Butyrivibrio fibrisolvens: one gene and its partner. The protein of the gene in region 1 interacts with the protein of each later gene in a pairwise test. Links are inferred from orthologs where the notes say so. Each region holds a gene or a part of one and is shown on either strand. Other genes may lie near its edges. The genes, in order: groL and grpE.

What was found.
Region 2: the proteins of groL (region 1) and grpE interact in binary tests that used the Escherichia coli proteins (3 or more experiments, as listed by UniProt). The link is inferred for Butyrivibrio fibrisolvens from one-to-one orthologs.

What each region holds. Positions count from the first base shown.
Region 1 is NZ_CP065800.1:3,053,954-3,069,580, reverse strand. The notes cover bases 12,680-15,543. They hold groL (chaperonin GroEL), read left to right. Parts: upstream 12,680-13,235; coding sequence 13,236-14,852; downstream 14,853-15,543. Other genes in these bases: I7804_RS12730 (adenine phosphoribosyltransferase), read left to right, coding at 15,340-15,543; I7804_RS12740 (co-chaperone GroES), read left to right, coding at 12,814-13,098. Outside these bases: I7804_RS12795 (DMT family transporter), read left to right, coding at 153-1,175; I7804_RS12790 (DUF5722 domain-containing protein), read left to right, coding at 1,469-3,064; I7804_RS12785 (dicarboxylate/amino acid:cation symporter), read left to right, coding at 3,341-4,633; I7804_RS12780 (fructose-1,6-bisphosphatase), read left to right, coding at 4,844-6,781; I7804_RS12775 (hypothetical protein), read right to left, coding at 7,080-7,463; I7804_RS12770 (rhomboid family intramembrane serine protease), read left to right, coding at 7,538-8,101; I7804_RS12765 (coiled-coil domain-containing protein), read right to left, coding at 8,204-8,557; I7804_RS12760 (Rpn family recombination-promoting nuclease/putative transposase), read left to right, coding at 8,901-9,722; I7804_RS12755 (QueT transporter family protein), read right to left, coding at 9,999-10,508; I7804_RS12750 (hypothetical protein), read left to right, coding at 10,817-11,344; I7804_RS12745 (metallophosphoesterase family protein), read left to right, coding at 11,453-12,337; more of I7804_RS12730, read left to right, coding at 15,544-15,627.
Region 2 is NZ_CP065800.1:363,839-379,378, forward strand. What follows is about bases 1-2,920. They hold grpE (nucleotide exchange factor GrpE), read right to left. Parts: upstream 1,820-2,920; coding sequence 1,181-1,819; downstream 1-1,180. Other genes in these bases: dnaK (molecular chaperone DnaK), read right to left, coding at 1-1,051; hrcA (heat-inducible transcriptional repressor HrcA), read right to left, coding at 1,859-2,905. Also shown: I7804_RS01490 (DUF6465 family protein), read right to left, coding at 3,089-3,925; I7804_RS01495 (DUF5711 family protein), read right to left, coding at 4,260-5,498; I7804_RS01500 (aldose epimerase family protein), read right to left, coding at 5,594-6,661; recombination mediator RecR, read right to left, coding at 6,658-7,257; I7804_RS01510 (YbaB/EbfC family nucleoid-associated protein), read right to left, coding at 7,257-7,607; dnaX (DNA polymerase III subunit gamma/tau), read right to left, coding at 7,735-9,585; I7804_RS01520 (6-phosphofructokinase), read right to left, coding at 9,743-10,816; purF (amidophosphoribosyltransferase), read right to left, coding at 11,012-12,439; I7804_RS01530 (MFS transporter), read right to left, coding at 13,119-13,505; I7804_RS01535 (S9 family peptidase), read left to right, coding at 13,504-13,872; I7804_RS01540 (endo-1,4-beta-xylanase), read left to right, coding at 14,183-15,505. UniProt on the Escherichia coli protein: Participates actively in the response to hyperosmotic and heat shock by preventing the aggregation of stress-denatured proteins, in association with DnaK and GrpE. It is the nucleotide exchange factor for DnaK and may function as a thermosensor.

The DNA of each region.
Region 1 (15,627 bases):
TAACACCAAGGCGAGACTTTTAACTCGTTTCATACATTTTTGATCTATAAAACAAAAATCTTTCATCTTAACCAAAACCAGGTTTAGGTGAAAGATTTTTGTGCTATAATTCATGGAATATGACTATAATAAATAAAAATAAGAGGACAACAATGAAATCCGGCAATGACACTTCTATAAAATCAACTTCATCTACTGTAAATGTCTCAGAAACAAGTAAAAATCCAAATGCAGATTCATATTCATACAAGAAGCCTATATGGACAAAGCTTCCTATCGTGATCCTTACAGCAATCTTTTGCTGCACTTTATGGGGAAGCGCTTCGCCTGCTATCAAGATAGGATATGAACTATTCGCTATAGCAGCAGGTGATACACCATCAAGGATCCTTTTTGCAGGAACCAGATTCATAATCGCAGGTATTATGGTCATCATCTTTGGAAGCATTCTTCAGAAAAAGGTACTGATCCCAAAGAGATCATCTATTGGATACATCCTGGTACTTGCCTGCTTCCAGACTATACTTCAGTACATTTTCTTCTATATGGCACTTGCTTTTACATCAGGTGTTAGAGGGTCCATCATTAATGCAGCAGGCAGCTTTTTTAGTATACTTCTTGCTGTATATGCTTTTAGATTTGAAAAGCTCTCTGTCCGTAAGGCTGCAGGTATGCTTATAGGTTTTGCCGGAGTATTTCTCTGCGTTACAGGTGGTAGCGCATCCTTCCTTGAAGGAGGGTTCTCTATTCAGGGCGAGGGAGCGATGCTTATTGCAGCATTTGCAAGTGCTGTTGCGGGATGTTTTATTAAGCTCTTTTCCCAAAAAGAGAATCCTGTGATATTGTCAGGCTATCAGTTCTTCATAGGTGGGATCGTCATGAGCATAGTCGGAAAGCTTATGGGCGGGAATCTAACCATCGTGTCTGCAGGAAGTATACCGCTTCTTGTCTATATGGCATTCATATCTGCTGGTGCATATACATTATGGGGAGTACTCCTTAAATATAATCCTGTTAGTACTGTTACAGTACTGGGTTTCGTCAATCCTGTGATGGGAGTTATATTATCTGCGATATTCCTTCATGAAGGCGCGGAGGCACTTAGTATCTATACTCTTATAGCGCTTGTGCTTGTAAGTCTTGGAATATATATCATCAATAAGAAAAGTAAATAGAATAATATAACTGGAACTTCGCATCTGCCTCAGAGGGTGGCGTATGTTTGGCAGATGCGAAGTTTGAGCAATATAAATGTATTTGCTGATAACTGCCAGTGAATACTCGAGAGGAAAGAGTAGCTGGCAAAAGAAAGCCAGAAGAAATATTCAGGAATTAGTGCGATCCTCCGATATACATATATCTGAATGTTTGTTTACAATATCAATTTAAAGAGGTGGTATTAAAGCCATTGCTTTAGTTTGGTACTAAGACTTTATATGGAGTTTTCAGGTATAAAGAGAGGTTATCTATGAATCAAAAGAAAAAGATTTCTGCTATATTTCTGGCACTTGTTGCCTTGTTTGTATTTCTGGCTCCGTCTAAGCTTCCTGCAAGAGCTGCTGGAACTGTAAGTATTACTTCGGCTCAGATTGAAGGAAGTAATGTAATAGTCAAGGCGTCTGCGTCATCTGTACTTTCAAGCGATGACGGATTGTACCATTTGTTTGCGCTTAAGATGTACGAAGCTTCGCCGTCGGGAACTCCTGTTGCAAGTGCAGCTGCAGGTACTAGTGCGACATTTTCTTTTGCCCTGAATAAGGGAACTGCAAGTTCTCATCTGTATGACAAGTTTGCAGTTGCTACCTTAAATAGTGGCAGCTACACAATAGTTAGTAACTTCCATTACATAACTAACCCGGAAGCTCTGGCAACCAATACGTCTTCAAGGAAAAACGAATCCAACAAAAAGGGAATCTGGGGCAATAACCTTGGAGGTCTTAATGCAGGTCAGACTGCCTATAACTTTAATATCCACCAGTTCAGCATAAGCGAATCTTCCAGCGGCAACTGGAATTATAATGGCAAGACCTGGTCTATCACAGGTAACTTCTCAGGCTATGACGAGCTGATGAAAAAGTATAACAATCAAGGCCTTGCAGTAACGATGGTGGTTCTAAATGGCTATAAGGATGCGGAGTTTGTCTATCCTACGGCAAGGGATGGCGGCGGATCCTGTCCTTATTATATGCTCAATACTGCTGATCAAAGAGGTCTTGAGAAGCTTGAAGCTCTGATGTCTTATATCAGTAACCGCTATAACGGAAGTACTGGACATGGCCAGATCGATAACTGGGTTATAGGCAATGAAGTTAATGCGTATCTGTCATGGAACTATCTGCCATATACTGATGTTGCAACCTACTCAAGAATATATGCTGATAGTCTTAGGATCTGCTACAACGCTATCATGAGTGAGAACAAAAACGCCAATGTCTGCATGTGTATCGACCAGATGTGGGACAGAAACAGAACTTCTGATCCGACTTTCTACGATGGAAGAGATGTTCTTGACAATGTCAATGCTTATATTAAGTCAGAAGGTAACATTAACTGGGGACTTGCACAGCATCCGTACAATACTCCCTTGTACTGGACACCATTCTGGACTCCGATGACGCCATATTATGGGTCACTTATAAGTCATGATGCAGGCACAGATATGCTTACAATGGAGAATATAGAAGTTCTCACGGATTATCTGTGTCAGTCAGCTTATCTTAATAATAAAGGTCAGGTAAGACCTGTATATCTGACAGAATGTGGCTATAGCTCAGCGGTATACGGTGATCAGAACTCGCAGGCTGCGGGAATCATATATGCCTACAACAGAGTTATCCGGAACCAGTATATAAAAGGTATATTTATCAAAAATCTTGAAGAAAGCGGCGAAGAGATAGCGCAGAACCTGTACTTCGGAATCCTCGATTCAAGCGGCAATCAAAAAGTTGCATATGCCTACTTCAGGGATATGAACACTGGCGGTTCTGATAATGCAGTAGCTTTTGCCCAGTCCATAATAGGAGCAGATAAGTGGGCTAATGACATGAGTGCGTATTCAAGGTAAAAGGGACTTAACCATAGAAGATAATAAGTTAGATGATGCAGCATGGACCAGGATATAAAATCTCTTGATCTGTAAGGGGATGGAACGAACAGAGGTACAGTTTGCATTTAGATGGTAAAACGTGCGAATGTATACGTATTGTAATTGACTACGCATATATAGCAATGAGATAATATTAAAGAGCAGCGCGATGAAGAGCTTATAGACTCTCAAGGCGCTGCCTTTTTATTTTTTAGAATCGTTGGACCTTGGCTCGTTGGAGCCGGAAGGAGGACTATGGGTAGGAAGAATTTTCTAAAAAGTTATGGTTTCATTATGGCTATGCTGATAGCTATCGTTGCAGGCTGCATTGTCGGATGGATATGGCCTGTTGTAACAGGGGAGGATGGCAGCACTATATCAAGCGGTGCCACTGTTCTTGAACCACTAGGTAAGCTGTTTATAAACCTTATGTTCTGCGTAGTTGTGCCTATGGTATTTTTCTCAATATCAAGTGCCATTGGTAATATGCAAAGTCCCAAAAGGGCAGGCAAGATACTTGGAACCACTATTGCGACATTCTTTGTAACAGGTCTTATTGCTGCAGTTTTATTTTATATAGTCATGATGGTGATCCCGCCTGTTACACATACATATGATCTTACTGAAGGCGAGATTGGTGATACTATTTCGATTCCGCAGATGATCATTAACTTCTTTACAGTTGAAGACTTCACAGCTCTTTTTTCAAGAAGAGCGATGCTGCCTCTTATCGTAGCATCTGTATTTACGGGCTTTGGAATTCAGGGATGCGGCGGATCACAGTCTATTGTAGGCAAGTTCTTCTCTAACATGACTGAAGTTATCATGCGCATCGTTAAGCTTATCACTTACTATGCACCTATCGGATTCTTTGGATTCTTTGCAAGTCTTGTAGCTACATACGGACCTGACCTTATCGGTGACTATTCAAGAGCGCTTATTACTTATTATGTATTTTGTTTCGTATACATGTTTGTTTCATTCCCTCTGTATGCATGGTTTGGCGGCGGCAAAAAGGGTATATCAGTTATGTTCTCGCACCTGTTCAGACCTGCAGTTACAGCATTTGGAACATGCTCATCTGTTGCAACCATCCCTACCAATATGGAAGTTGCGCAGGAATCCGGTGTGCCTAAGGATGTAACGGATATAGTCCTTCCTATGGGCGCTACAATGCATATGGATGGCTCATCAATGTCTGCAATCCTCAAGGTTGCTTTCCTCTTTGGAATATTCGGTATGGACTTTACCGGTGGCAGAGCTGTCCTTGCTATCATAATAGCTGTGTTCTCATCAGTAGCTATGTCAGGAATCCCGGGAGGCGGCGGAGTAGGAGAACTTGTCCTTGTAACCATGTTCTTCCCTGATCAGATGGCAATTGCATATCCTATAGCTCTTGCGCTTGGCAATCTCATCGATCCTCCTGCAACTATGGTCAATGCAGCAGGGGATTATGTAGTTAGCTTCATCGTTGCAAGATTTACTGATGGTAAGGATTGGATCAATAAAAAAGTGTCTAAGAGCAAAGCGAGCGAAAAAGCGAGCTGAAAAAAAAATAACTGAAACTTCCAAGCGGGAAGTTTGAGTAGATAATATTTTTAGAAATAAACTGAAATTATAAAACCACAAAAGCAGTAGATAGGGGGTGTACCGTGTCTACTGCTTTTTATGTGCAGGTAAAAGTGTGCTTGCGTGTAAACTTAAAGAAGTTGTATTATTGTTATGTAAACACTTACATTTATATGGGGAGACATTTTTATGCGAGATCTTGACTATCTTAAGCTTTTAAGCCAGAAATATCCAAATTCAAGAAAGGCTGGTGCAGAAATCATCAATCTTCGTGCGATCTGTGCACTTCCAAAGGGAACAGAATATTTTTTCTCAGATCTTCATGGAGAGGATAGGAGCTTCGTGCACCTTCTTAGGAGCTCATCAGGTATCATACGGGCCAAGATCACAGAGACCTTTGGAGATATGTTATCTAGTCAGGAGCAGCTTTATCTAGCTAACCTTATATATTATCCTGATAGAATTATTTCAAATGCCAGACAGACGGGCGTAGATAATGCTGAGTGGCAGAAGATTACCATATTTAGGCTCGTTCAGATAGTAAAATGTGTTGGTAGAAAGTATACAAGGTCCAAGGTTCGTAAGAAGATGCCTGAGGATTATGCCTATGCTATAGATGAACTTTTGCACAATGATGCCAAGGATGTTGACAAGAAGCAGTATTATCAGGAGATCATAAACGGTATCATAGACGTGGATGCAGGAGATGAGTTCATCACAGCCCTGTGCGGTCTTATTCAGAACCTGACTATAGATTCACTTCATATAATCGGTGATATATTCGACAGAGGACCTCATGCTGATGTTATCATGAACGAGCTTATGAATTTCCACGACGTTGATATCCAGTGGGGCAATCATGACGTTAGCTGGATGGGCGCTGCCTGCGGCAATACAGCCTGCATAGCCAATGTACTTAGGATTGCGACCAGCTATAACTCTTTTGACGTACTTGAGGATGGTTATGGTATCAACCTTCGTCCTCTTTCTATGTTTGCTGCAAGCACATATGCGGATGATCCATGTGATAATTTCAAGATACATCAGCTTGATGAGAACAAGTACGACTCTGTAGAGCCCGAGCTTGCTGCCAAGATGTGTAAGGCTATCTCTATCATACAGTTCAAGCTTGAAGGACAGCTTATAATGCAGCATCCGGAATACGAGATGGAAGACAGGCTCCTTCTTAATAACATCGACTATGACAAGCATACAGTTACAATAGATGGCGCAACTTATAAGCTTAAGGACTGGAACTTCCCTACAGTTGATCCGCTCCACCCTTATAATCTGACGATTGAAGAGGGTGAACTCATCCATACCCTTAAGATGAGCTTTATTCATTCGCCGCTTCTGCATAAGCATATACGATTTATATACTCCCACGGAGCTATGTACAAGATATGCAACAATAACCTCCTTTACCACGGCTGCATTCCTATGAATAATGACGGATCGTTTGTTGAGATCAGTAATGCAGACGGATCATTCTCCGGCAGAAGCCTTATGGATTATCTGAACCAGATGTGCATTGACGCATATTTTCTGGATGAGGTTACAGATCCTGTCAGGAAAAGAAAAGCAGTAGACCTTATGTGGTATCTGTGGTGCGGCAAGAATTCGCCTCTTTTTGGCAAAGACAAGATAACAACATTCGAGCACTATTTTGTCGATGATAAGGCAGCTTGTAAAGAGACTTTTAATGCATATTATTCATATACTGATAATAAAGAATATGTTGAAAAGATATTGAGTGAGTTTGGTCTGGGCTGCGCAGGATCTCATATAATCAACGGACATGTTCCTGTTGAAGTTAAGAATGGAGAGAGCCCTGTCAAAGCTGATGGAAAGCTCTATGTCATAGATGGAGGATTGTCCAAGGCATATCATGAAAAGACAGGAATAGCAGGGTATACACTTATCTGCAACTCTCATCACCTTGCCCTTGCTGTTCACAGGAGCTTCACACCCGGGCAGGAATATACGCCCAAGATAGTAAGCACTGAGGAGTTTGAGAAGAGAGTTATGGTAAGGGATACTGATGTCGGACGAGAACTTAAGAAGCAGATAGATGATCTCAAGGAACTAATGGAAGCATACAAGAACGGCCTTATCAAGGAGAAGTGATATAAGAAGTGCATCCACACCTCTGCTTATTGGCATTCTCAAAATCTTTGCAATGGCGGACTGTATATGAATCATTGCCATGCTGTTAATTGTTTTATAAATTCATGGCATGATATCTTGAGTCTTTTATTCTGGGGTTCAAACTCGCTGCGCTCAGACATGTGAACCCCGGGCAGAATAAAAACTCAATCTATCATACTCATGAATTTTATAAAACAATTAAAAAGCGTGGCAATGATTCATATACAGTCCGCCATTGCAAAGATTCTGAGAATGCTGCTACGTAGAGGTGTGGAATTCAAGTAAAAGGATAATGAGAATTAGAAGTCGGAATATACACTTTGATTGAATCGTAGTAAGTGTAGAGCTTTTGGACTCCGTTTTCTAAAATATAGTAGTGCCTGATGTATGGAATGAGGAGTATAATAAATAGGAATGTCAGGGCGAGTAATAGGATCATGGATGTCATTACATATGCAATTACTCCCATGAGAGTAAGGATTGCAAATGTGACCGTGACAATAAGATGGATGAGCCTTTCGTGCTGGAAGAAGGCTATCTGAGTCATGAGATCTTTGTATGCTCTTAGGTATTCTTCGCCGCTGTGGTCAGTGGTGATGAAATCTGCCATATAGGATAGATACTCTTTTAGACGTTTTTCCATACTGATTACCTTAGACATTTACTGATTACTTTCTGCATTCTGATAATAGCTTCTAAAATAATTGTATCACAGGAATGGGGGATTTAGCTTCAATGAAAAAGTTTAAGATCACATTTAATTCACCTGTAGTTCTTGGTTTTATCTTTATAAGTCTTGCAGTATTGCTGCTTGGCTTTGCAACGCTAGGTGTAAGCAACGAGGTTTTGTTTATGACTTATCACTCATCGCTTACCAATCCTCTAACTTACATAAGATTCTTTACTCATGTACTTGGTCACAGCGGATGGGATCATTATATAGGCAATGCTTCTTTTATCCTGCTGCTTGGACCAATGCTTGAAGAAAAGTATGGTTCGAAAAGGATAATGCAGGTCATCCTTATAACAGCCTTTGTAACGGGAGTTGTGAACTATTTCCTGTTCCCAAATGTTGCTTTGTGCGGCGCAAGCGGCGTAGTATTTGCATTTATACTTCTTACATCTTTTACCAGCTTTAGAAATGGTGAGATACCGCTTACATTCATACTGGTAGCGGTGGTATTCTTGGGGCAGCAGGTGTACGAGGGCGTAGTCCTTACGGATGATATCTCGAATATGTCACATGTTATAGGCGGTATCATCGGCGCAGTTGTCGGATTCAAACTCAATAGAAAATAAAACATCTTTTTAATATCACGTTCCAATTAATGCTAAATTCATAGCCATAAAAAAAGTCCTACTTAGCAAAAGAGATAGCTGCTAGGTAGGACTTGATTATTTTTATGCTTCTACGCCTTTATCAGCTAAAAGCTGCTTTAACCTTATGATTTCTTCTGCCTGAGAAGAAATAGTATCATCTTTCTTAAGATTCATCGAATTAGCGATATCAAGCTGTTCTTTAGTAGTATCCAGCTGTTCCTTAGTGGTATCAAGCTGTTCTTTAGTAGTATCAAGCAGTTCTTTAGTAGTATCGAGTTCTTCCTGAAGTTCATCAATCATATATGTAGCTGTATTGTGATCCATGATCTGCAGTTCTTTAGAGAACATATTCATCACTCCTTCGATATTCCTGCACATATCGTACAGGTGGGAATACATGGGTTCAAACTCCGGATATTTACTGATAAGCTCCATAATATACTCTGGCTCATCGCATCCCAGGAAGGTAAGCCATGCATCTAATTTTGTTTTTATTCCTTAATTATGAAGTTTGCATAGGAAAATATCAACTGATTTATAAAATGTATGACTGAACTTTTCCCGTATTTCAAATAAATTAACTTGCGCTCATCCATTTTCCATGATAGCATATTTCTTGTTTGGTTTTCAGCGGTACATCATAAATCGCAATCCAAAACAGATTGATTCCTGGCAAATCGCCTTGAATTCCAATTTTTATTTTGAGCAGTATTAGATGTTGTAGATGCTCTTTCTTTTATTGCTCAAAGGAAAAAAGCAAACAAGAAGGAGACTATTAATGCAAGAAACAACTGAATACAGCTATCTTCAAGCTACTGGAAAGCTTGAATACAACATGACCAACGATTACATGTTCCGAATGGTATTACAAAGGGATGAAGAGACACTTATTGGTCTGATCTGCTCTATCCTTAAACTCCAGAGAGAAAGCGTTCTTAGTGTCAGGATAGAAAATGCAATTGACATGGGAGCAGATGTTACCAGTAAAGAATACCAGTTAGACATTCATGTTTCTCTTAACAACGACAGCTATATCAATCTTGAGATGCAGATTGTAAACTATAAGAACTGGCCGGAACGTTCCCTTTCATACCTATGCAGACGTTTTGATAATGTGTCCAAAGGCAAAGATTATATAACTGTTAAGCCTGTATATCATGTGGGCTTTCTGGATTTTACTCTATTTGAAGATCATCCTGAATTCTTTGGAAAATATCAGATGAGGAACTCAAAAGATAAATATCTCTATACTGACAAGTTTAATTTATATGTGGTAGACTTAAATCATACAGAACTGGCAACTGATGAAGACAGAACCAGTGGTATCGATACGTGGGCAAAACTCTTCAAAGCAACTACCTGGGAGGAAATAAAGATGATAACTAAAGATAATCCATCTATGAATTCTACTGCAGAATCAATTTATCTCTCTAATTCTGACTTTGAGATCAGAGAGCGTTGTCGTATAAGAGAAGATGCCATAATACATGAAAAGCTAGTGGCTGAAAAGCTCGAAGCTCAGGCCGAGACAATTGCTACTCAAGCTGAAGAAATCAATAGATTAAAAAAACTATTAGCAGATAATGGAATACAGGAATAAGTATTGTTCTTCCCAATCAAGGCTTTAATGATGTCGATAGGATTGTTTCCAAGGTCAAATACCTCCCGGAGATAACCAAGAAATATAAGAAACTGTGGGATAGAGAACGAAGCTTCCCGAGAAACGTGGAATTAATAAGTAAAGCCTATAATGTAATGAATAAAAAAGAACTGTGAAAAAGTGATCATCTCATTTTTCACAGTTCTTTATATTTATCCTTCTTATTATGTACTTCAGTTCTTCTTGATTTTCTTCTTCAGCTTTTGATCGTGCTTATCAGATCTTTTTAGCAGTATGATCGTCAGCAAATAATATTCCTCTTACAGGGAAGAGAGCATTGAGAAGTATCTCACCGAATATCACACAGGTAATAACTTCGCCGGCTCCTACTGTAAGCATCATAAAAGGAATCAGGTCTGTCATGCCATAAGCATATTTTAGTACGAACGGAATGATAAGCGCATTGCTTATTACAGGCGGAAGTGAGCAAAGAATCCTGTGTTTTCTAAGAGCATATGTTCCAATACATCCAATAAGTGTTGCTAAGGTTCCAAATATTACATCCGGAAGTGCACTTTGCATCAGGATATTAGACAAAAGACATCCTATTGTAACTCCGGGAATAGCAGCCGGTGTGAAAAATGGGAGGATTGTCAGAGCTTCTGAGAATCTACACTGGATTGCTCCGCTTGCAAGGTCGAATCCCTGCGCGAACATTGTTAATACTACATACAAAGCGCCGATGGCGCCTGCCTGTACGATGTACAGAGTTTTTGATTTCTTCATTTTCTTTCTCCTTTAGTGTACGGCTATGTGCCGATTTTGCGAGTGGGAAGGATTTAACACTCGTATAGCAACAGGTATGATAACACTGAATAAAAGCTTTGTAAAGGCGATACTGATCAGACTAAAAATATATAATTACTAAAACTTCCCACTTGGACGGACCAACATCCTCAAAGCTTTTACAAGGGCAAGCAGTATATAGAAATTAACTTATCTAAGAATTATTTCCGGATGAAGTAAATTAATCATAATGATATAATGATAGTGCGAGATATTATGCATACTAATTGTATTACTTGGAGGTATTTATGGGAGATAAGTTATTGCCGCTTGTTACGAGGCATTTTTTGATACAGCCTCAGAGTGTTGATAAACTCTGGGAAGAAGAATGGTCAGTTACCCTTAGAGATGATGCTGATAAGAAGGTAGGGAGATTTCATTTTGAAGAGGCCGGAATTGATGGGGAAGTAACGCTTTTACTGGATATTGAACCTGCATACCAAAAGCCCTCTCTTGGTGCTGAAATATACTCTGCTATAGCAAGTTTTGTGTTTAAATTCCAGGAACTTAAGGTAGTCAGAACGTCTTGCAGGCATGAGGATGATGATCTTGTACATAGCCTTGAAAAGGCTGGTTATGTAAGGCGCAAGAACAGGGATGGACGTGACTTTTATTCGATCACAAAACAGAAGACATCCTGGACAGGCCTTTACATGATATTAGGTCTTGTTGCAGGTTTGATCATTGGAATCACTATATCTAATCTCTGGGTTGGAACTTTTTCTGGAATAATAATAGGGACAGTAATCGGATATCTGATTGATAAGAAAGCGTGAATATACCGGATTTGTCGAGACTTTATGACGATATATGTTTTTTCATAGACTGATTATTTTTCTTATATAAATGGACCGGTACTTGCAGGAACATGGTGGGGGACATAGATGGACATTGCGGTTTTTAGCGATATACATGCCAATCACAGCGCCTTTCAGGCTTGTTTTGACAAGGCCTGTGAGAAGGGAATTACCAATTTCGTACTTCTGGGAGATTATGTAACGGACTGTCCCAATCCTCAGAAAACTATGGAAATGATATACATGATGCAGAAGTTTTTTAACGTCTGGATTGTGAGAGGTAACCGCGAAGAGTATCTTCTTGATTATAGGAAAAAGGGCGAGTCAGGATGGAAGAAGGGTTCTGCCAGCGGTACGCTTTTGTATACTTATAATAATATGACAGACAGGGACTTTAACTTTTTTGACTCACTTCCTATATATTCGATGTGGAAGCAGAAGGGTATGCCTTCTTTTGAGCTATGCCACGGATCGCCCAATTCTTCAAGGGAATTCATGATGGGTAAGAGCCGTACTACAAGGCGTATTGTGGCTCAGCTAAGGTCTGATTTTATCCTGCATGGTCATCATCATGAGCAGGAGACTTACACCTATAGAGACAAGAAAGCTGTCAATCCGGGCTCTATAGGCATTCCCTGGAACTATGGCGGCAAGACACAGTTTGCCATAATTCATGATGAAGGAGACAGATGGGAAGAAGAATACTTTCAGCTTGATTATGACAGAAAAGAGATTCTGTCTGAGTTTATGTCATCAGGCCTTATGGAGATGGCGCCTGCCTGGGCAGCAGTTACAATGCATACTATAAGAACAGGTGTGGATCTTAATCAGACAATCCTTATGAGAGCAACTCAGCTGTGCGAGCAGGAAAGAGGAGAAGCCCGTTGGCCGGATATCCCTGAGAGGTACTGGGCTCTCGCCCTTAAAGAGAACTATATAGATATGCATGGAAAAGATATACCTCATAGGTAGATTTTTAAACTTCCCACAAAAGCCAGACGCAGATTCAAGGGTAGGAGTCTGTCTGGTAAGTGGGAAGTCTGCAAGTAAATCAGATAATAAAGAGCTCGAAGCTTTGTAATAACAAGGCCTGTCAAAAATAAAAAAAGAATAAACAAAGGATTATAAAAGAAGGACACAATCTTCAAAGCCGCTCTGGAAGCGCGTTTGAAGGGGTGTCCTTTTTTGATGACAAAAGGTCAAGAAGCAAATGAGAGAAAACGAGAGAATATAAGAGATATTACGAGAAAAGACTACAATATCCACCTGTAAATCAATTTGCAACATAAAAGCCGCAACATTATTATATATTTTGTGGTTAGCACTCAGGGAGTTTGAGTGCTAACAATTCTATAAGACTTAAGTTTTAGTCTAAAGTTAACAAGCACAGATATGATTGTTAATCTTTAAAAAAGCAAATTATATATCTATATAAAGGAGGCTTTATCATGAAATTAACACCACTTGGAGACAGAGTTGTATTAAAGCAGCTTGAAGCAGAGGAGACAACAGCATCAGGAATCGTTCTTCCTGGAAAGGAAAAAGAGAAACCTCAGCAGGCTGAAGTTATAGCTGTTGGACCTGGCGGAGTTGTTGATGGCAAAGAAGTCAAGATGGAAGTTAAAGTCGGACAGAAGGTCATTTATTCTAAATATGCAGGAACAGAAGTTAAGCTTGATGAAGAGACATTCATCATTGTAAAGCAGAACGACATTCTTGCAACAGTTGACTAAATCAAAAATTGCAAAGAAGATTTTGTCTATTTGTTTTCGGATAAAAAGAAGATCTGGAATACAGATGATAAACAGTCTTTATATGAAGCAGGATCATATCCTGCAAACTAGATAATATATTATGGAGGTCATGTATCATGGCAAAGACAATTAAATCAGGTGATGATGCTCGTATGGCAATGGTTGCAGGCGTTAACAAGCTTGCAGATACAGTAGGTGTAACAATCGGACCTAAGGGAAGAAACGTTGTAATAGACAAGTCTTACGGTGCTCCTACAATCACAAACGATGGTGTTACTATCGCTAAGGAGATCGAACTTGAAGATCCATATGAAAACATGGGTGCTCAGCTTGTTAAGGAAGTTGCTACAAAGACTAATGATGTAGCAGGTGACGGTACAACAACAGCTACAGTTCTTGCTCAGGCAATGATCAACGAAGGTATGAAGAACCTTGCTGCAGGTGCTAACCCGATCGTCCTTCGTAAAGGTATGAAGAAGGCTACAGACGCTACAGTAGAAGCTGTTAAGAAGATGGCTACAAAGGTAAGCGGCAAGGAGCAGATCGAAAGAGTAGCAGCAGTTTCATCAGGTGATGATGAAGTTGGTAAGATGATCGCTGACGCTATGGAAAAGGTTTCTAACGACGGCGTTATCACAATCGAAGAGTCCAAGACAATGCAGACAGAGCTTGACCTTGTTGAAGGTATGGAATTTGACAGAGGTTACATCTCAGCTTACATGGCAACAGACATGGACAAGATGGAAGCTAACCTTGAAGAGCCTGCAATCCTTATCACAGATAAGAAGATCTCTAACATCAACGACATCCTTCCTCTTCTTGAGCAGGTTGTTAAGACAGGCCAGAAGCTCCTCATCATCGCTGAAGACGTTGAAGGTGAAGCTCTTACAACACTTATTGTTAACAAACTCCGTGGAACATTCAATGTAGTTGCAGTTAAGGCTCCTGGCTATGGCGACAGACGTAAAGAGATGCTTCAGGATATCGCAATCCTCACAGGTGGTAAGGTTATCTCATCTGACCTTGGTCTTGAACTTAAGGATACAACACTTGATGACCTTGGACGTGCTAAGAGTGTTAAGGTTACTAAGGAGAAGACAACAATCGTTGATGGTGAAGGCGACAAGGCTGACATCGATTCAAGAGTTGCTCAGATCAAGAAGCAGATCGAAGATACAACATCTGATTTTGATAGAGAGAAGCTTCAGGAAAGACTTGCTAAGCTCGCTGGCGGTGTTGCAGTTATCCGCGTAGGTGCTGCTACAGAGACAGAGATGAAGGAAGCTAAGTACAGAATGGAAGATGCTCTCAATGCTACACGTGCAGCTGTAGAGGAAGGTATCATCTTCGGCGGTGGTAGCGCATACATCCACGCTTCTAAGGAAGCTGCTAAGTCTCTTGAGAACCTTGAAGGTGATGAGAAGACAGGTGCTAAGATCGTTCTTAAAGCTCTTGAAGCTCCTCTTTTCCGCATCGCAACTAACGCAGGTCTTGATGGATCCGTTATCGTAAATAAGGTAAAAGAGTCTGAAGTTGGAGTTGGTTTCAATGCATATAAGGAAGAGTATGTAGATATGGTTAAGGATGGTATCCTTGATCCTGCTAAGGTTACAAGATCAGCTCTTCAGAATGCTACATCAGTTGCTTCTTCATTCCTTACAACAGAAGCTGCTGTAGCAACAATCAAAGAGCCTGTACCGGCAGCTCCAGCTCCTCAGCCAGGAATGTATTAATTAACTGATGGCGGAAGCTCTTAGTTTTTAAGAAGACCTTGAACATTCATAGAAATGGCAGGAGACTTCATATAAGTTAAGATATATTTTGCACCACGACTATATCAATACGATATGATCGTGGTGCATTTTTTGCCCTATATTATGCAGTTTTGATGAGGTGATCATAATAAAAATGCGTAGTATCTTGCTTTACAAGCGTTTTCTTGGTAAAATTACCAATATATGTCTAGTATAATCAGTAAAATGTTATAATAATTATTTAAAAGCGATAACATTTAGACTGGTGATCATTAGAAGTGCATTATAAGTCAAGGATTTTGAAAATTACACGTTCTTGAAAGCGCATTATGACGTTATTGCACAATCTATAATATGTTAAATAATGATGTTAACTAAAAGGTATATTATAAGGATTTGATCCTTCACCTTTATAAACTATCATCATTTTATAATAATCATTCATTGATTATGGAAAAGAGGAATAATGAAAGAATTAAAAGACTATGTACGTACAATACCTAACTTCCCTGAAGAAGGAATTATGTTCAGGGATATCACTACAGTAATGCAGGATCCGGATGGACTCAAGCTTGCTATTGATACAATGCAGGACCTTGTTAAGGATCTTGATTTTGATGTAGTAGTAGGAGCAGAGTCTAGAGGATTCATTTTTGGAACACCTATTGCATATAATCTCCACAAACCATTTGTACTTATCCGTAAGAAGGGTAAGCTTCCTGCAGAGACAGTATCTATTGATTATGATCTTGAG
Region 2 (15,540 bases), 2.7 Mb from region 1 along the record:
CACCCTGGATACCTGCACCTACTGCTACGCATTCATCAGGGTTAAGGTTCTTGGAAGGCTCCTGACCTGTGAGCTGCTTAACCTTCTCTACTACGCAAGGAACACGTGTAGAACCACCAACAAGGAGGACTTTACCAAGGTCTGCATTTGTAAGACCTGCATCTCTCATAGCATTCTGAACAGGAATAGCTGTTCTCTCTACAAGATCATGGATAAGTTCTTCGAACTTAGCTCTTGTAAGATCCATATCGAAGTGCTTAGGGCCTTCTGCTGTTGCTGTGATGAAAGGAAGGTTGATGTTAGTTGTTGTAGAAGAAGAGAGTTCCTTCTTAGCCTTCTCTGCAGCTTCCTTAAGTCTCTGCATAGCCATCTTATCGCCTGAAAGGTCTACGCCTTCCTTAGCCTTGAACTCTTCTACCATCCAGTCGATGATCCTGTTATCGAAGTCATCACCACCAAGGTGTGTATCACCGTTTGTAGAAAGAACTTCGATGACACCATCACCAATCTCGATAATAGATACATCAAATGTACCACCACCGAGGTCATATACCATGATCTTCTGCTCTTTCTCATTGTCAAGACCATAAGCAAGAGCTGCAGCTGTAGGCTCGTTGATAATACGCTCTACTTCAAGACCTGCGATCTTACCAGCGTTCTTAGTAGCCTGACGCTGAGCATCATTGAAGTATGCAGGAACTGTGATAACTGCCTGTGATACAGACTCTCCAAGGTAGTCCTCAGCATCCTTCTTGAGCTTCTGAAGAATCATAGCAGAGATCTGCTCTGGTGAGTACTTCTTGCCATCGATGTTACGGCCATTGTCTGTACCCATATCTCTCTTGATTGAAGAAATTGTGTGATCTGCATTTGTAACAGCCTGACGCTTAGCAGGTTCACCTACAAGTCTCTCACCATTCTTAGTAAAAGCTACAACTGAAGGAGTTGTTCTAGCACCTTCTGCATTTGCTATAACGGTAGGCTTTCCACCTTCCATGACTGCTACGCAGCTATTTGTAGTACCAAGGTCGATACCAATGATTTTACCCATAGTTAATTTACCTCCATAACTATTTCATCTTATTTTTGATCTATCCCTACTGGGAAATCGGAGATGTGTAAAGCTTTGTGATCATAAATGCCTTCTTGGCAAAAACATCGAAGACAATCTCTATCTCCTCTATTTAGCAACAGCCACCATTGAGTGACGGATAACTGTATCGTGATATGTATAGCCCTTCTGGAGCTCCTGTGCGACAATTCCTTCTTCGTACTCATCGCTCTCTACCTGCATTACTGCGTTGTGGAGATTAGGATCAAACTCTTTGCCAAGAGCTTCTATCGGCTTAACATCCATGTCTTCAAGAGTCTTTAAAAGCTGCTTGTAGATCATGTCAAATCCCTGTACAAGAGAATCATCTTTCTTATCTTCCGGAACTGCTGCAAGACCTCTTTCGAAGTTATCTACAACAGGAAGTATCTTGGTAAGTACATTGCCTGCTCCTGCATCGAACATCTGAGACTTCTCTTTCTCAGTTCTGTTACGGAAGTTCTCGAACTCTGCAAGCTGACGCTTGTACTTGTCTGTCATGTCGTCAAGCTTGTCCTGAAGAGGATTTTTCTTTTTTCCAAAAAGAGATTTCTTGCCCTCTTCCTTGACTTCTTCAGAAGCCTTATCTGTAGTATCTGCATCAGCTGTTTCTTTTGATGCTTCTGCAGTATTTTCGTTCTCAACCGCATCTCCTGATTGAGCTTCGTTTTCTTTAAGAGCTTCTTCTACTTCTTCCTGCTCTTTTTTGATTTCCTTTTCCTGACTCAAGTTGATTCTCCTTTATTACTATTTATTATATGAAAATAGCTAGTCGTTCTTCTTATAAAGATCATCCAGCTGATGCATCATTTCCTTAAGTGTAGATATGACCTTGTCATAGTCCATTCGCTTGGGGCCTATGATACCGACTGTGCCTCTCATACCTTCGGCAAGTTCGTAGGTTGCTGTAACTACGCTGCAATCCTTCATAGTATCTACCGGTGTTTCATTGCCTATATAAACCTGAATCCCGTGTTCCGTAGCACTAAGAGAACTTTCTACAAGACTTGTAAGATCACTCTTTTCTTCAAATGTATTGATAAGTTCACTCGCCTTTTTATTATCTGAAAGTTCGGGATATTTCAGGATATTGTTGGTACCGCTTGTATATATCTCAAGCTCCTCATCGGCTCTTATGGACTCTGCAGCTGCGTCTATCACATGACCTACAATCTCGGAGTGGATACCAGCCTGCGCTTTGAGAGCTGCGATAAGGCCAAGGTTGATATTCTCAACTGATATACCGCTCAGGTTCGTATTCAGGATCATGTTGAGCTTAAGGATTGTCGCATCATCAAGCTCTTCCTCAACCGGTATCATCTTGTTCTTGATAAGATTGCCTTCAAGAACTATGGTAGCCAGAAGATGATCAGCATCCACTCTGCTTATCTGAAGGAATTTGAGCTTGTTCTTGCTCATGGTAGGTGTTGAAACCATGGTCGCATAATTGGTATTGTCCGCAAGCTGTCTTGCAACATGCTTAAGAAGATTCTCAAGCTTCTCTTCCTTATCAAGAAGCATCTCACGCATGCTGTCGACTTCCTTCTCCTTCTGGGCGAGCATATCATCTACATAGATACGATAGCCCTGATCGGATGGTATACGTCCTGCAGAAGTGTGTGGCTGTAATATAAGTCCCATCTCTTCAAGGTCTGCCATCTCATTGCGGATAGTCGCAGATGAAAGGTTCAGATCCGTATACTTGGAAATCGTCCTGCTTCCAACCGGCTCTCCGGTCTCCAGATAATTACGAACGATTGCATTTAGAATTGTTTTCTTACGCTCTGTAAGTTCCAAATGATTACCTCTTCTCATCCGATGTTAGCACTCACTCGACTTGAGTGCTAACATCTTACATACGTTAAATTATCACTTTAAAACTATACTGTCAACCGACTAATAAATAAAAAGTCTAAAGAAAATATAAAGAAGCGCAAATCCTTATAGGATCTACGCTTCTTAAAAAAACAAAAAAGATATGGGGCAATTTAGGACTTGTTACAGATCAAAACTTCCAGTCTCTTCATCTGCAACAAAATATACCTTACCTTCTTCAGGCTTAACATAAAGGTTAAGGTTCTTTACAGATTCAAACTTATCACCAATAACAGCTCTTGCTTTATTATAAAGAACACTCTGCTCTATATCATAATCGCGATACTGTAGTACAAGCTTGACCTCAGGTTCTTTAGTTTTAGCAGCAGTATCCTTTGCAGCAGTGTCTTTAACCACAGTATCTTTTACTGATTCTGCCTTCTTTGCCACTTCCTTCTTGACTTCTTTAGCTTTCTTTACTGTCTCTTGCTTTATATCAGAGATTTTCTTTACAACCTCTTTCTTTGTATTAACTGCCTTCTTAGATGCTACCTTTTTAGAAGCTTCTTTTTTGGGAGTTTCTTTTTTAGAAGCCTCAGTTTTAGGCGCTTCCGTTTTTACAGCTGTAGCTTTTTCTTTTACTTCATCCTTAGCTTCAGCTATCTTCTTTTCTTCTTTTTTAGCTGAAGTTGCATTTTTCACTACATCTTTCTTAACTTCAGATGCTTCTTTCTTAGCCTTGGCTACCTTCTTTTTGGTTTCTTTTTCTACCTTTGCAGCCTTTTCCTTTATCTTCTTATCTTCTTCTGCAGCTTTCTTTGATACAGAAGCTTTAGCCTCTTTAGCCTTTTTTACTGCACCTTTTTCAAGCTTTATAACTTTGATACCAGCTTCTTCCTGCTTTGCCTTTTCCTCTTTGGCAAGTGCTGCTGCCTTCTCACTCTGCTCTATCACTGCAGCCTTTACAATGGATTTTATAGTTGCTGTAGGTCTTACCTGAGTGTCTTTGCTTTCTATCATATTGGAATCCTCCCCATGCACAAGCATGCCTTACAAGTCGCAAGGTCAATTATTAAAAGATGTTTTGGAAAAAAATACAGTGAATCTGTTTGAACTAAAATACTTACGTTTTCGAGTTTATCGCAATTTCGTTACAATGTCAATGATTTGATATCTCCAAATACAAACAAAGAGCCATTTGGGGTAATATATTTTTTGTATATTTGCTATCAAAATAATATATTATACCAAATGACTCTTTTTTATGCTCTTACTATATATGTAAAGATCAGTCTTAGTTCTATATAGTTCTATCTCAGTTCTGTATTAGTTCTATCTCGGTTCTATATTAGTTCTATCTCAGTTCTATCTGATCTATCGAATCAGCTGTCACTATAGTAAATCTGTTCCTGCTAGGTCCAGGGATGATTGCCTTTATACTTTCATCAAACTCCCCTTCAAATCGAAGAGTTCCATCTATTCCATATAACTGCCAGTGCTTGTCATTGTACACAACAAACTGATCATCTGAGAAGAACATATCAGTATAATCAAGATCAAAATACTTCTCCAGAATATCCTTACCTGAAGTATTGTAGACTGTAAGTTTATAAGCTCCCTCTTCTGCTGTTCCGGCGCATATGATGCCTGCGTAGTCTTCGTTGTTATAAACGCTCATGATCTCAGTCTCACCGATCTCATTGACAACAGGGTCATTAGGAACATCCTCACCCTTGTAGAAGACTATACTCTTATCAGATACAGCCATATTAGTACTTGAATCAAGAAACACATCATATGGGATGATAGTATCTTCATACTTGAATGAGCTTACCATGTTATCTGTCTCATTCTGACCTACAGCTCCAAAGTTAAAGAAGGTAACGCCTGTCAGAATAGAACCTCCCGACTCTTTCAGATAACATACTGCCAAAAGCTCAGCATTGGGAGACAAGGACATGCTGGTAGGATATCCACTGTTGGCCATAGTAGCCTTGATAGCTGCAAGTTCCTTGCCCGATGTATCAAAAAGCTTGATCCTTGTTATATCATCATCGTCAAGAATGACCGCAACTACCCCCTGTGATGAAACGCAGAAATCCCTGATAGGAAGATTGGTTCCAAAACTTCCAAGAGTTCCCTGCGAATTGGCAACATAGATAGTATTACCATTATAATCACCAACTGCAACGGTCTCACCGCATATTCTCACCACAGGTGCCTGCATATCATAGGTCATATTCCATAGCGCCCTTCCGTCTGCAGACATACAATTGATACCATCTTTACTGTATCTGATTATATTCTGTCCAAGCGGAAGTACTGTGACACCAGACATGCCGGTAAGAGATGTAGAGCTAAGAACCCTGGATTCCGAATACACCTTGTTGTGCCAGTTCACATATATAAATGCTATTATGGCAACCGCCGCAATCAGCAAAAAAATAGTTCTGTAAAATACTATAAGCCTATGATTTCTTATCTTCTCCTGATAAGAAGGCTCTCTGGAAAAAGATGCACCGGTTTCTTCGTCCGGTGCATCTGCATCTCTAAAATTTCTGCTGTAATCTCTAAAGTTTTTGACTTCAGCCATCAGTCCTCCATATAGAAAAACCTGTAAAAGATCTTTATATTTCTACAAGATAAGTGATGTAGGGATTCAAGTTTTTAACCTATACTTAACACCACTTAGTTAAACTTATAAACTGTAACAGCATCATATGGACGATCAGGTCCATATACAGGACTTGGGAATGAAGGAGTATTGATAGAATTAGGATATGTCTGTGTTTCAAGACAAAATCCATCATACTGACCATACTCATATCCGTCCTTACCAACAATATCCTTAAGGAAATTAGCTGAATAGAACTGGAATCCCGGAAGATTGGTAGATGCATGCATAGTGATTCCTGTTGCAGGATTAGTAACTATAGCAAACTCATGCATACCACCGTCAACATTTCCATCCTCATCAACTGCACCATCGATTATGAAATTATGATCATAACCGTTTGCAAGAGCGATCTGCTCATAATCTGATGCAATATCCTGACCGATAGTCTTAGGAGTTGTAAAATCAAGCGGAGTTCCTTTAACAGCACGCTTCTCACCTGAAGGAATAGAATTCTTGTCCTTAACAGGTGTAAAGTAATGAGAATTGAGCTGAAGCACATGACCGAGAACCTTGCCGCTTCCGCTGCCACCGAGATTGAAATAGGTGTGATTAGTGATATTGATAAGAGTATCAGCATCGCTGTCTGCATGATAATGAAGCTTAAGCTCATTGTCATCAGAAAGTGAAACTTCTACTGTAAATGTACGATTGCCTGGGAATCCAAGCTCGCCATCAGCAGCCTTATAAGTGAATCTTACAAGATTGTCTCCCTCTTCGCTGTCCCATACTGTCTTGTGAAAACCATTGTCTCCATCTGTATGAAGATTGTTTACACCGTTTTCATTAAGTGGAAGATGATATTCCTTGCCTGCAATGGTATACTTACCACCCTCTACACGGTTAGCTGATGGTCCTATAGTAGATCCAAGAGTAGGCTTATTGTCTGTATAGCCTTCAAAATCATCAAATCCAAGAACCACATCGCATCTGTTTCCATCACTGTCCTTAACAAAGACGTTCTGGATGTTGATACCATAATTAAGAACAGTTACTTCCATATCATTTTTATTAGTAATATGGAAAAGATATACAGCCTGTCCCTTTTGTGTCTCCCCAACAAATTCTCTCTTTACGCTCATACTTCCGTCCTTCCCTCTAGTGCGCGTAGTAGCGTCACCTCATCAATATATTCCAGATCCCCTCCAACAGGTACACCGCTCGCAATACGAGTCACTTTGATACCTGTGGGCTTCACCAGTTTACTTACATACATAGCTGTCGTCTCGCCTTCAAGACTCGATCCTGTAGCAAGGATGACCTCATTTACATCCTCTGTCTGAAGACGCTGTAATAGTTCTTTAAGTCTTATATCAGATGGTCCTACGCCAAGCATAGGTGATATTACGCCCTGAAGCACATGATATAGACCATTGTACTTGCCTGTTCTTTCATATGCCGCAAGATCTCTTGAGTTCTCGACAACCATTATTGTTGACTTGTCCCTGCTGTCATTGGAACAGATAGGACACAGATCACCATCTGTAAGTGTGCAACACTTCTTGCAATAGTGAACATTCTCTCTGGCATCATTGATAGCACCTGAGAGCCTTGCAACACGGTCCTTGGGCATATTGATAATATAAAAAGCAAGCCTCTGAGCTGACTTCCCTCCTATTCCGGGGAGAGAAGAAAGCTCTTCTATCAGCTTGTTAACATGGCCACTGTACAGATCCATTAGAATCCAAGTCCTCCAAAGCCGCCAAGTCCGCCTGTCATCTTGCCGAGGACTTCTGCGTTAGCCTTATCAGCTTCGCCCATAGCTTCATTAACTGCAGCAACGATAAGATCCTGGAGCATCTCTACATCATCAGGATCAACCGCTTCCGGAGAAATCTTGATAGACTTGAGCTCTTTGCCACCTGTAACAGTTGCTTCTACAGCACCGCCGCCGGCTTTAGCTGTGAACTCTTTAGTCTCAAGCTCTTTCTGATTCTCTTCCATCTGACGCTGCATACGCTGTGCCTGCTTCATCAGATTATTCATGTTTCCAGGCATTCCGCCAGGAAATCCTCCACGCTTACTCATAAAATAATACCTCCGTAAAATCCATTTTATAAAAAGACATATGAATAAATTCTATGTACTAATTATTAAAAAATAAAATTTAATGCATTTGGATCTACATTTAAAATACTTCTAAATCCAAACACGATCAGACCTCATCATCAGGCTCATCCTTTTCTTCAAAAGAATTGCCATCATCTTCAGGACTAAGATTCTGAAGCGACTCCGTCATAAATCCGTAGTCCGCATCATGCATATCGCTTATATCACCGGATACTTCATCCACAGCCTGACTTTCATTTATACTATCAGATACTCCGCCTGTCGGCTGACTATCACTTGCACCATCAGACACATTGTCCTTAGAGATTGTATCCTCTACAGGCCTATTAACTTCATCTTCTGTCACAACATCAAACTGTATTGCAGACTTTATAGCTTCAAGGTCTATATATGACTCCTCAAACTGTTCACCCTTGGCAAGAGCTCTTATCTCGACCTTGATATCCTTGCCAAAAGCATCTGCAAGTTCCTGTTCAAGATACTTCTTCTGAGCCTCAATGATTCCCATGGTGACCTGGTTATTAAATACCATCTGAAGAGTATTATCAGCTCCAAGAGACAGTCTGGGTCTGTCAGTCTTCATGAAGTTCTTAAGGGCAGCATCTTTCATACCGCCAAGAAAGCGATCGAACCCGTCAACTACAGCTTTGATATCCTCAGGGATCGGCTTATCAAGTTTCCTTGCTGCTACAGGTTTTGGAGCTTCTAATGATGCGCCGGAAGACGCAGCATTTGTCACAGCAATCTGTCCATTCCTGATCCTGTCTATGATATCAGCAGATTCTCTTGCTTTATTCTCAAGAGCTCTTACACGCTGAGCCAGTCCCTCATCTGTTGTGCCTTCCATCTGAGGGCGACAGATCCTTATAAGCGCCATCTCAATCAGAATACGCTTTTGCGCAGCAAAACGCAAACTTGCTTCAAGCTCTGAAAATACGCTTATAAAATGCATTATAGTATCTATGTCAGTAGCTTGGGCCTGATCCTTTAATACCTCAAGATTATCAGATGATATATCAACAACATCTTCTACATTATCAGAAGTTGTGACCAGCATCAAATTCCTAAGATACCATACAAAATCCGCAACGAACTGTGAAAGCTCTCTTCCCTGTATAACTACATCTGCAAGGATGCTAAGTGCTTCCTTGGCATCTGACTGTGTCAGAGCTTTAAACATCTGACCAAAGACTGCTGTATCAACTGCTCCCAGCACTCCCAGTACCTTATCATAGGTCAGCTCCTGCCCGTAGTTAAAGGCAACACACTGATCCAGAAGGCTTAAGGAATCTCTCATGGATCCGTCAGCAGCTCTTGCGATATATCTAAGTGCCTTCTCCTGTGCTTTGATACCCTCTCTTTCAGTAACTTCCTTAAGTCTGTCTTCTATAGTATCTATAGTGATACGATGAAAATCATACCTTTGGCATCTTGATAAAATAGTGATCGGTATCTTCTGAACTTCAGTAGTAGCCAGAATGAAAAGCACATATTCCGGAGGCTCTTCAAGTGTCTTTAGAAGTGCATTGAAAGCTCCTGTAGAGAGCATGTGTACCTCATCGATGATGTACACTTTCTTCTTGCCCATTGTAGGAGAATAGGACACTTCATCTATGATGGTTCTGATATTATCAACACCATTGTTGGATGCAGCATCGATCTCGACAACGTCAACGCATCTGCCTTCTGCTATGGCTCTGCAGGTCTCGCACTCACCGCAAGGATTGCCATCTACGGGATGCTCGCAGTTAACAGCCCTTGAAAGTATCTTGGCTACAGACGTCTTACCTGTTCCACGGGTTCCGCAGAACAGATATGCATGTCCCACACGGTCTGATATTATCTGATTTTTAAGTGTTGTTACTATATGATCCTGGCCTTTGACATCTTCAAATGTCGGAGGACGGAACTTTCTATATAATGCTACGTATGGCATCTCTAATACTCTTTTCGCAATATCCTATTTTTTATAAATAATAATGTTACACTGCCAAAACTATAAGCATAGGCTAATAAAATCTATGATAGGCGCTCTTGGCCATGAGCTTTGACACCTACAACATTATAACACAAGAAAGGAATCTCTCTTACCATTAATCTCCAAAGCAGATACCAAGCATCTTGGCTTCCTTGATAATACTTGCATCCTTTGGAAGGGACTTGAGCTTGCCGGCAACCTCTTTAAGAGGGACCTTGACCATCTCACGATTCTTGTATGCGATCATATATCCGTATTCTTTGTTAAGAATAAGCTGTCCTGCCTCTACTCCGACACGGCTTGCAAATACTCTGTCATAAGGATCAGGCACTCCGCCTCTTTGCATATGCCCGGGAACTGTAACTCTGACTTCGCGACCCGTCTTTTTCTGAATCTGATCTGCGATCTCGTATGATACAGAAGGGAATGCATAACTTGAAAGTTTCTTCTTATACTCTTTCTTGGTAAGCTTGGCATCCTCTTTGGAGATAGCACCCTCTGCAACTGCAAGGATGGTGAATCTCGAACCATTTGTAGCACGTCTTTCGATAGCTTCTATAACCTTGTCTATATCATAGGGAATCTCAGGGATCAGGATGATATCAGCGCCTCCTGCAATACCTGCATTAAGGGTAAGCCAGCCGACTTTATGCCCCATAACTTCTACTATAAATACGCGGCCATGAGAATCTGCTGTTGTATGGATGCAGTCGATTGCATTAGTAGCAACATCAACTGCGCTCTGGAAACCAAAAGTCATATCAGTCCCCCAGAGATCGTTATCTATTGTCTTAGGAAGAGATATGATATTAAGCCCTTCTTCTCTAAGGAGATTGGCTGTCTTCTGAGAACCATTGCCGCCAAGAACTACAAGGACATCCAGCTGAAGCTTGTAATAGGTCTGTTTCATGCATGCAACCTTGTCTTTGCCCTCTTCATCGGGTTCGTGGATAGTCTTAAAAGGAACTCTGGATGAACCAAGAATCGTCCCACCTCTTGTAAGAAGTCCTGAGAAATCTCGAGGCGTAAGCATCTTAAAATCGCCGTTAATAAGGCCTTTATAACCATTAAGAAATCCATAGATCTCCATCTGCGTGCCGCTAGCATCAAGGCACTTAACCACGCCTCTCATAGCTGCATTTAAAGCCTGACAGTCACCACCACTTGTAAGCATACCTATTCTAATCATAAATAACCTCATGTCGCGAGTGAAACGAGCGGCTAATGGTTCGAATTGATGGAGCTCGCGACATCAATTCGGGTTTGAAAATGGAACATTTTCAAACTCATCCCTCCTTACCTCAAAAAACACTACCACTAATTCTAACATATTATAAAGCGCTATAAGTAACCAAATACTTATAGCGCTCTCTTAATAAAAATATTATGCTTCAAATTCACCGCGGATGTCGCTTACAGGCGGCTCTTCAGGATATCTTCCTGTAAAGCAGCCTTCGCAGATAGACATCTTGTTATCTACAAGGTCCCCAAGTCTATTAAGCTTAAGATAACCAAGAGAATCTGCCCCTATTATCTTTCGTATATCTTCTATACTTTTGTTATAGGCAATAAGCTGCTCTCTTGCAGGGATATCTGTGCCAAAATAGCATGGCCAGAGAAATGGAGGCGATGATATCCTCATATGTACCTCTTTGGCTCCAGCTTCTCGCAGCATCCTGATGATCCTGTCTGAAGTCGTACCACGTACTATAGAGTCATCTATGATGACAACTCTCTTACCATTTACTGCATGGTTTAAAGCATTGAGTTTGACCTTGACGCTGCTCTCACGGTTCTTCTGTCCGGGCTTTATAAAGGTTCTTCCTATATAAGAGTTCTTGACAAAGACCTGACCATAAGGAATACCTGACTCCATGGAATAACCAAGTGCTGCAACATTGCCGGATTCTGGTACACCTGCTACGATATCAGCATCTATCGGATCATCCTTGTATAAGAATCTTCCGGCTCTTATTCTTGCATCATATACGCTCTGACCATCCAGAACAGAATCAGGTCTTGCAAAATAGATATATTCAAAGATGCAGTGTCCGTGCTCTTTTTCAGGAATGCATCTTGTTTTATTAGAAAGGATCTGTCCATCAGAAGTGATAGTTACTATCTCTCCGGGCTCAACATCTCTTATATATTCGGCATCTATAGTATCAAGAGCGCAGGTCTCTGATGCAAAGATGTATGCGTTGTCTCTTTTGCCAAGGACAAGTGGTCTGAATCCGTGAGGGTCTCTTGCTCCTATAAGTTTACGAGGGGACATGATAACAAGGCTGTAAGCTCCCTTGATCTGAGGCATAGCAAGAGCAACAGCATCCTCAACGCTGGCTGTACGAAGTCTCTGCCTTGCAATAAGATAAGCGATAAGCTCAGAGTCGATTGTAGTCTGGAAGATTGCTCCGGTATATGCAAGCTCATCTCTAAGTTCTGGAGCATTGGTCAGGTTGCCATTGTGTGCAAGGGCAAGGGTTCCCTTAACATAGTTAAGAACAAGGGGCTGGGCATTTTCTCTTACTGAGGATCCTGCAGTTGAGTATCTGACATGGCCAACGCCTATATTGCCCACAAGCTTGTCTATGTCTTCACCTGTAAATACTTCATTCACAAGTCCCATATCCTTGCGGGAAAGGACTTTTCCTTTGGGGCCGTTTGTATCGCTTACTGCAATACCGCAGCTCTCCTGACCTCTGTGCTGAAGTGACTCAAGTCCATAATATATGGATCTTGCAACATCACCTCCCGAAAGGTCATACATACCAAAAACACCACACTCTTCGCCAATTCGATCTTCCGACAACATACGCTTCTCCTATTTCTAAATGATGAGATCAAGATTCCCACTTGGTCGGAGGCATGTCCGGAAAAATCTCGCCAAGGCAGGCGGAATATAAATCTTTGCCACGTTGTTAATTGTTTTATGAATTCTAGGACATATAAATACATCCATGTATTTCTATACATGTCCAGTTACATCCTGTAACATGGCATGATATCTGGAGCTTTTTATTCTGGGGTCCAAACTCGCTTCGCTCAGACATGTGGACCCCTGGCAGAATAAAAATCTCCATCTATCACGCTCATGAATTTTATAAAACAATTAAAAAACGTGGCAAAGATTTATATTCCGCCTGCCTTGGCGAGGTTTTTCCGGACATGCCCCCGGCCAAGTGGGTAGTTTGAGTTATTGATAATAAAAAAGCTGACAAAAGGGTACAGGAACTAATGAAAATCCCTAACGCCTTCGTCAGCTTTTCTTTAAAAATCAACTTATTATAATTCGAAGTAATAGTAAAAGTGAATTTTTATTTAAATTCATATATGCAAATTTCTTTATAAATATAACTTTATGTTTTCAAATAAAACTCGTATAACACCGAATTATTATTTCGCCATTCTTATCTTTTGTCAACAGTTAAGAAACTCTTTTTATACTTATCTGTTAACACCAAGAATTGTAAGGTCGTCTGCCAATTATGGAATCAGCCGTTTCTACGCTTTCTGAGTACTTCTATGTTATCTTCAACCTTCTTCTTTGAAAGAGGATAGAAGAAAATAAGTGAGAGTGAAAGAAGAACCATTCCTATAGCCGGAATGAGGGTAGCAACGTTATAGATGCCGTTGACTACGCCTGTATCAAATGCTGTCTCAGCTGTGTATCCTGTGATAGAAAGAAGAAGTCCTGTAAGACCTGATGCACCGGCCTGGCCGAGCTTTCTTGCAAATGAATATACAGCGTATACAGTACCATCTGAACGGTAGTTATTGTGTACTTCAATATCATCAATTACATCGATGATCATAGCCCAGCATACAAGAGCGAAAATACCAAGTCCTACAATATTCCTTGGATATACAGCTGTCTGCATGAACGAGTTCTATAAGGCATATACTTCTCTTCCTGTAGGCAATCCTATGAGAGAAGGCATCGCGCCATTTCTGCGACGCCTTGCAGGTCCTGATGTTGATAGTAAGCTTGTGTCATCCTATGACCTTCCATCACACATAGACAGCTCCTATCCAAAGACATACATCGTTGCCAATGAAGATGACGGCACAGTTCCTGTAGCCAATAGTAAGGCAATGGACGCAGTTCTTACTAAGCTTGGCGTAGAACATATCACCAGGATTGGCTCAAAAGGGGGTCACAGCTTTGGACTTGGAAACGGACTTGAAGTATCCGGATGGCTTGAAGAAGCTGTAGACTTTTGGAGAGGCACTACTAAAAACATTTAAATGACACGAAAGGCGCAGAACCAACATCTTGGTCTGCGCCATATATCACTCTATTCTTAGCAGCTATTCTTTTTCCATCTTTCTATTCCTGCTATTATGTATGTGCATTTGTGAGCCTGATTCATCGTACTTTTCTTTGATTCATTCTGTGAACTACTCCGACTTATAGAAGTCGGAGTAGTTCACCCATTATCGCTTCAACTTAGCAATCATCCACAAGTGAATAACAACAGATGATAAGCACGGCGAGACGTCATGACGTATATTTTTAATATCAAAAACTATATCAATACAATATATGGGAGGCGTTATGAAGGTAAGAAAACTATTATCGGGGGCACTAATAATCGCTCTGCTATCAGGATGCAGCGCGGCAGCATCTAATGAGGACGGAGCCAAAGATGGAACAGATGCATCTTCCGGGCAAGCTGCATCTGTAGAAGGATCTGCCGATGCAGCGGAGAGAGGCGCGTCAGATGGGGATACAGCAAGTGAAGGCAGTTCTGATTCCGAAAACCTTGTTACAGGTGATGAGACAAGCGCTTATGAAGATCAGGAAGTTGTTCCTCTTAAGGATCTGTGCGAAGATTACTTCCTGCTTGGGGTTGGTATCAATGGAAGTACTCTTGAGAATCAGACACTTAATATCCCACAGTATATGGAACTTAGCAAAGAGCAGTTTAATAGTTGTACTATGACCAATCTTATGAAGAGCTGCTATATCCTCGATCAGTTCGGATCACAGGATAATCTTAAAAATGGTAACGAAGAGCCTGCACTTAACTTTGCATCCATCGATCCTACTCTGCAGTGGTGCAAAGACAATGGAATGAAGATGCGTGGGCATACTCTTGTATGGCATACCCAGGCTCCGGGATGGTTCTTCAGAGAAGGCTACACTGATGACGGTGAATATGTAGATAAGGATACAATGCTCCTTAGAATGGAAAGCTATATAAGACAGCTTGTAACTCATGTTCAGGACGAATACCCCGGAGTTATATACTGCTGGGATGTTGTCAACGAAGCTGTAGAACCCGGCGCTTATGATCCTGACAGCTACTTCATGTGCAGGACTATGACAGGCGAAGACCCTAACCCATGGTATGACACCATCGGCGAAGATTATGTAGAGATGGCATTTACCTATGCAAGAAAATATGTCGATGAAGACGTCAAGCTCTTCTACAACGACTACAACACCTACCAGACTCCAAAAACTCAGGCCATCTATGACCTGTGCTCACACCTTAAGGACGAGGGACTTATAGACGGTATCGGAATGCAGGGATACTGGGGCATCGACTATCCCAATGATGAAGCCATCAAGACTGCTATCACCAAATTCGCAGAACTTGGCCTTGAGATTCAGGTAACAGAGCTTTCTATCGGCGTAGAATCCGAAACTCCTGAACAGTTCGAAAAGCAGGCAACCAGATACGGACAAGTATTTAAGCTCCTTCACGACATGGACACAGAAGCAGGCGGCCCTGCTAACATCACCTGCGTAACACTGTTCGGACTTGTAGATCACTACCGCGAAGGCGACACCACCAATACCCGTATCTTCGACCAGAACTACGAACCAAAACCAGCATATTTCGCAATCAAAAACGAAATGGAACAATACTAAGCATTCATGCTACTATAAAAATCCCAAGCCAGATA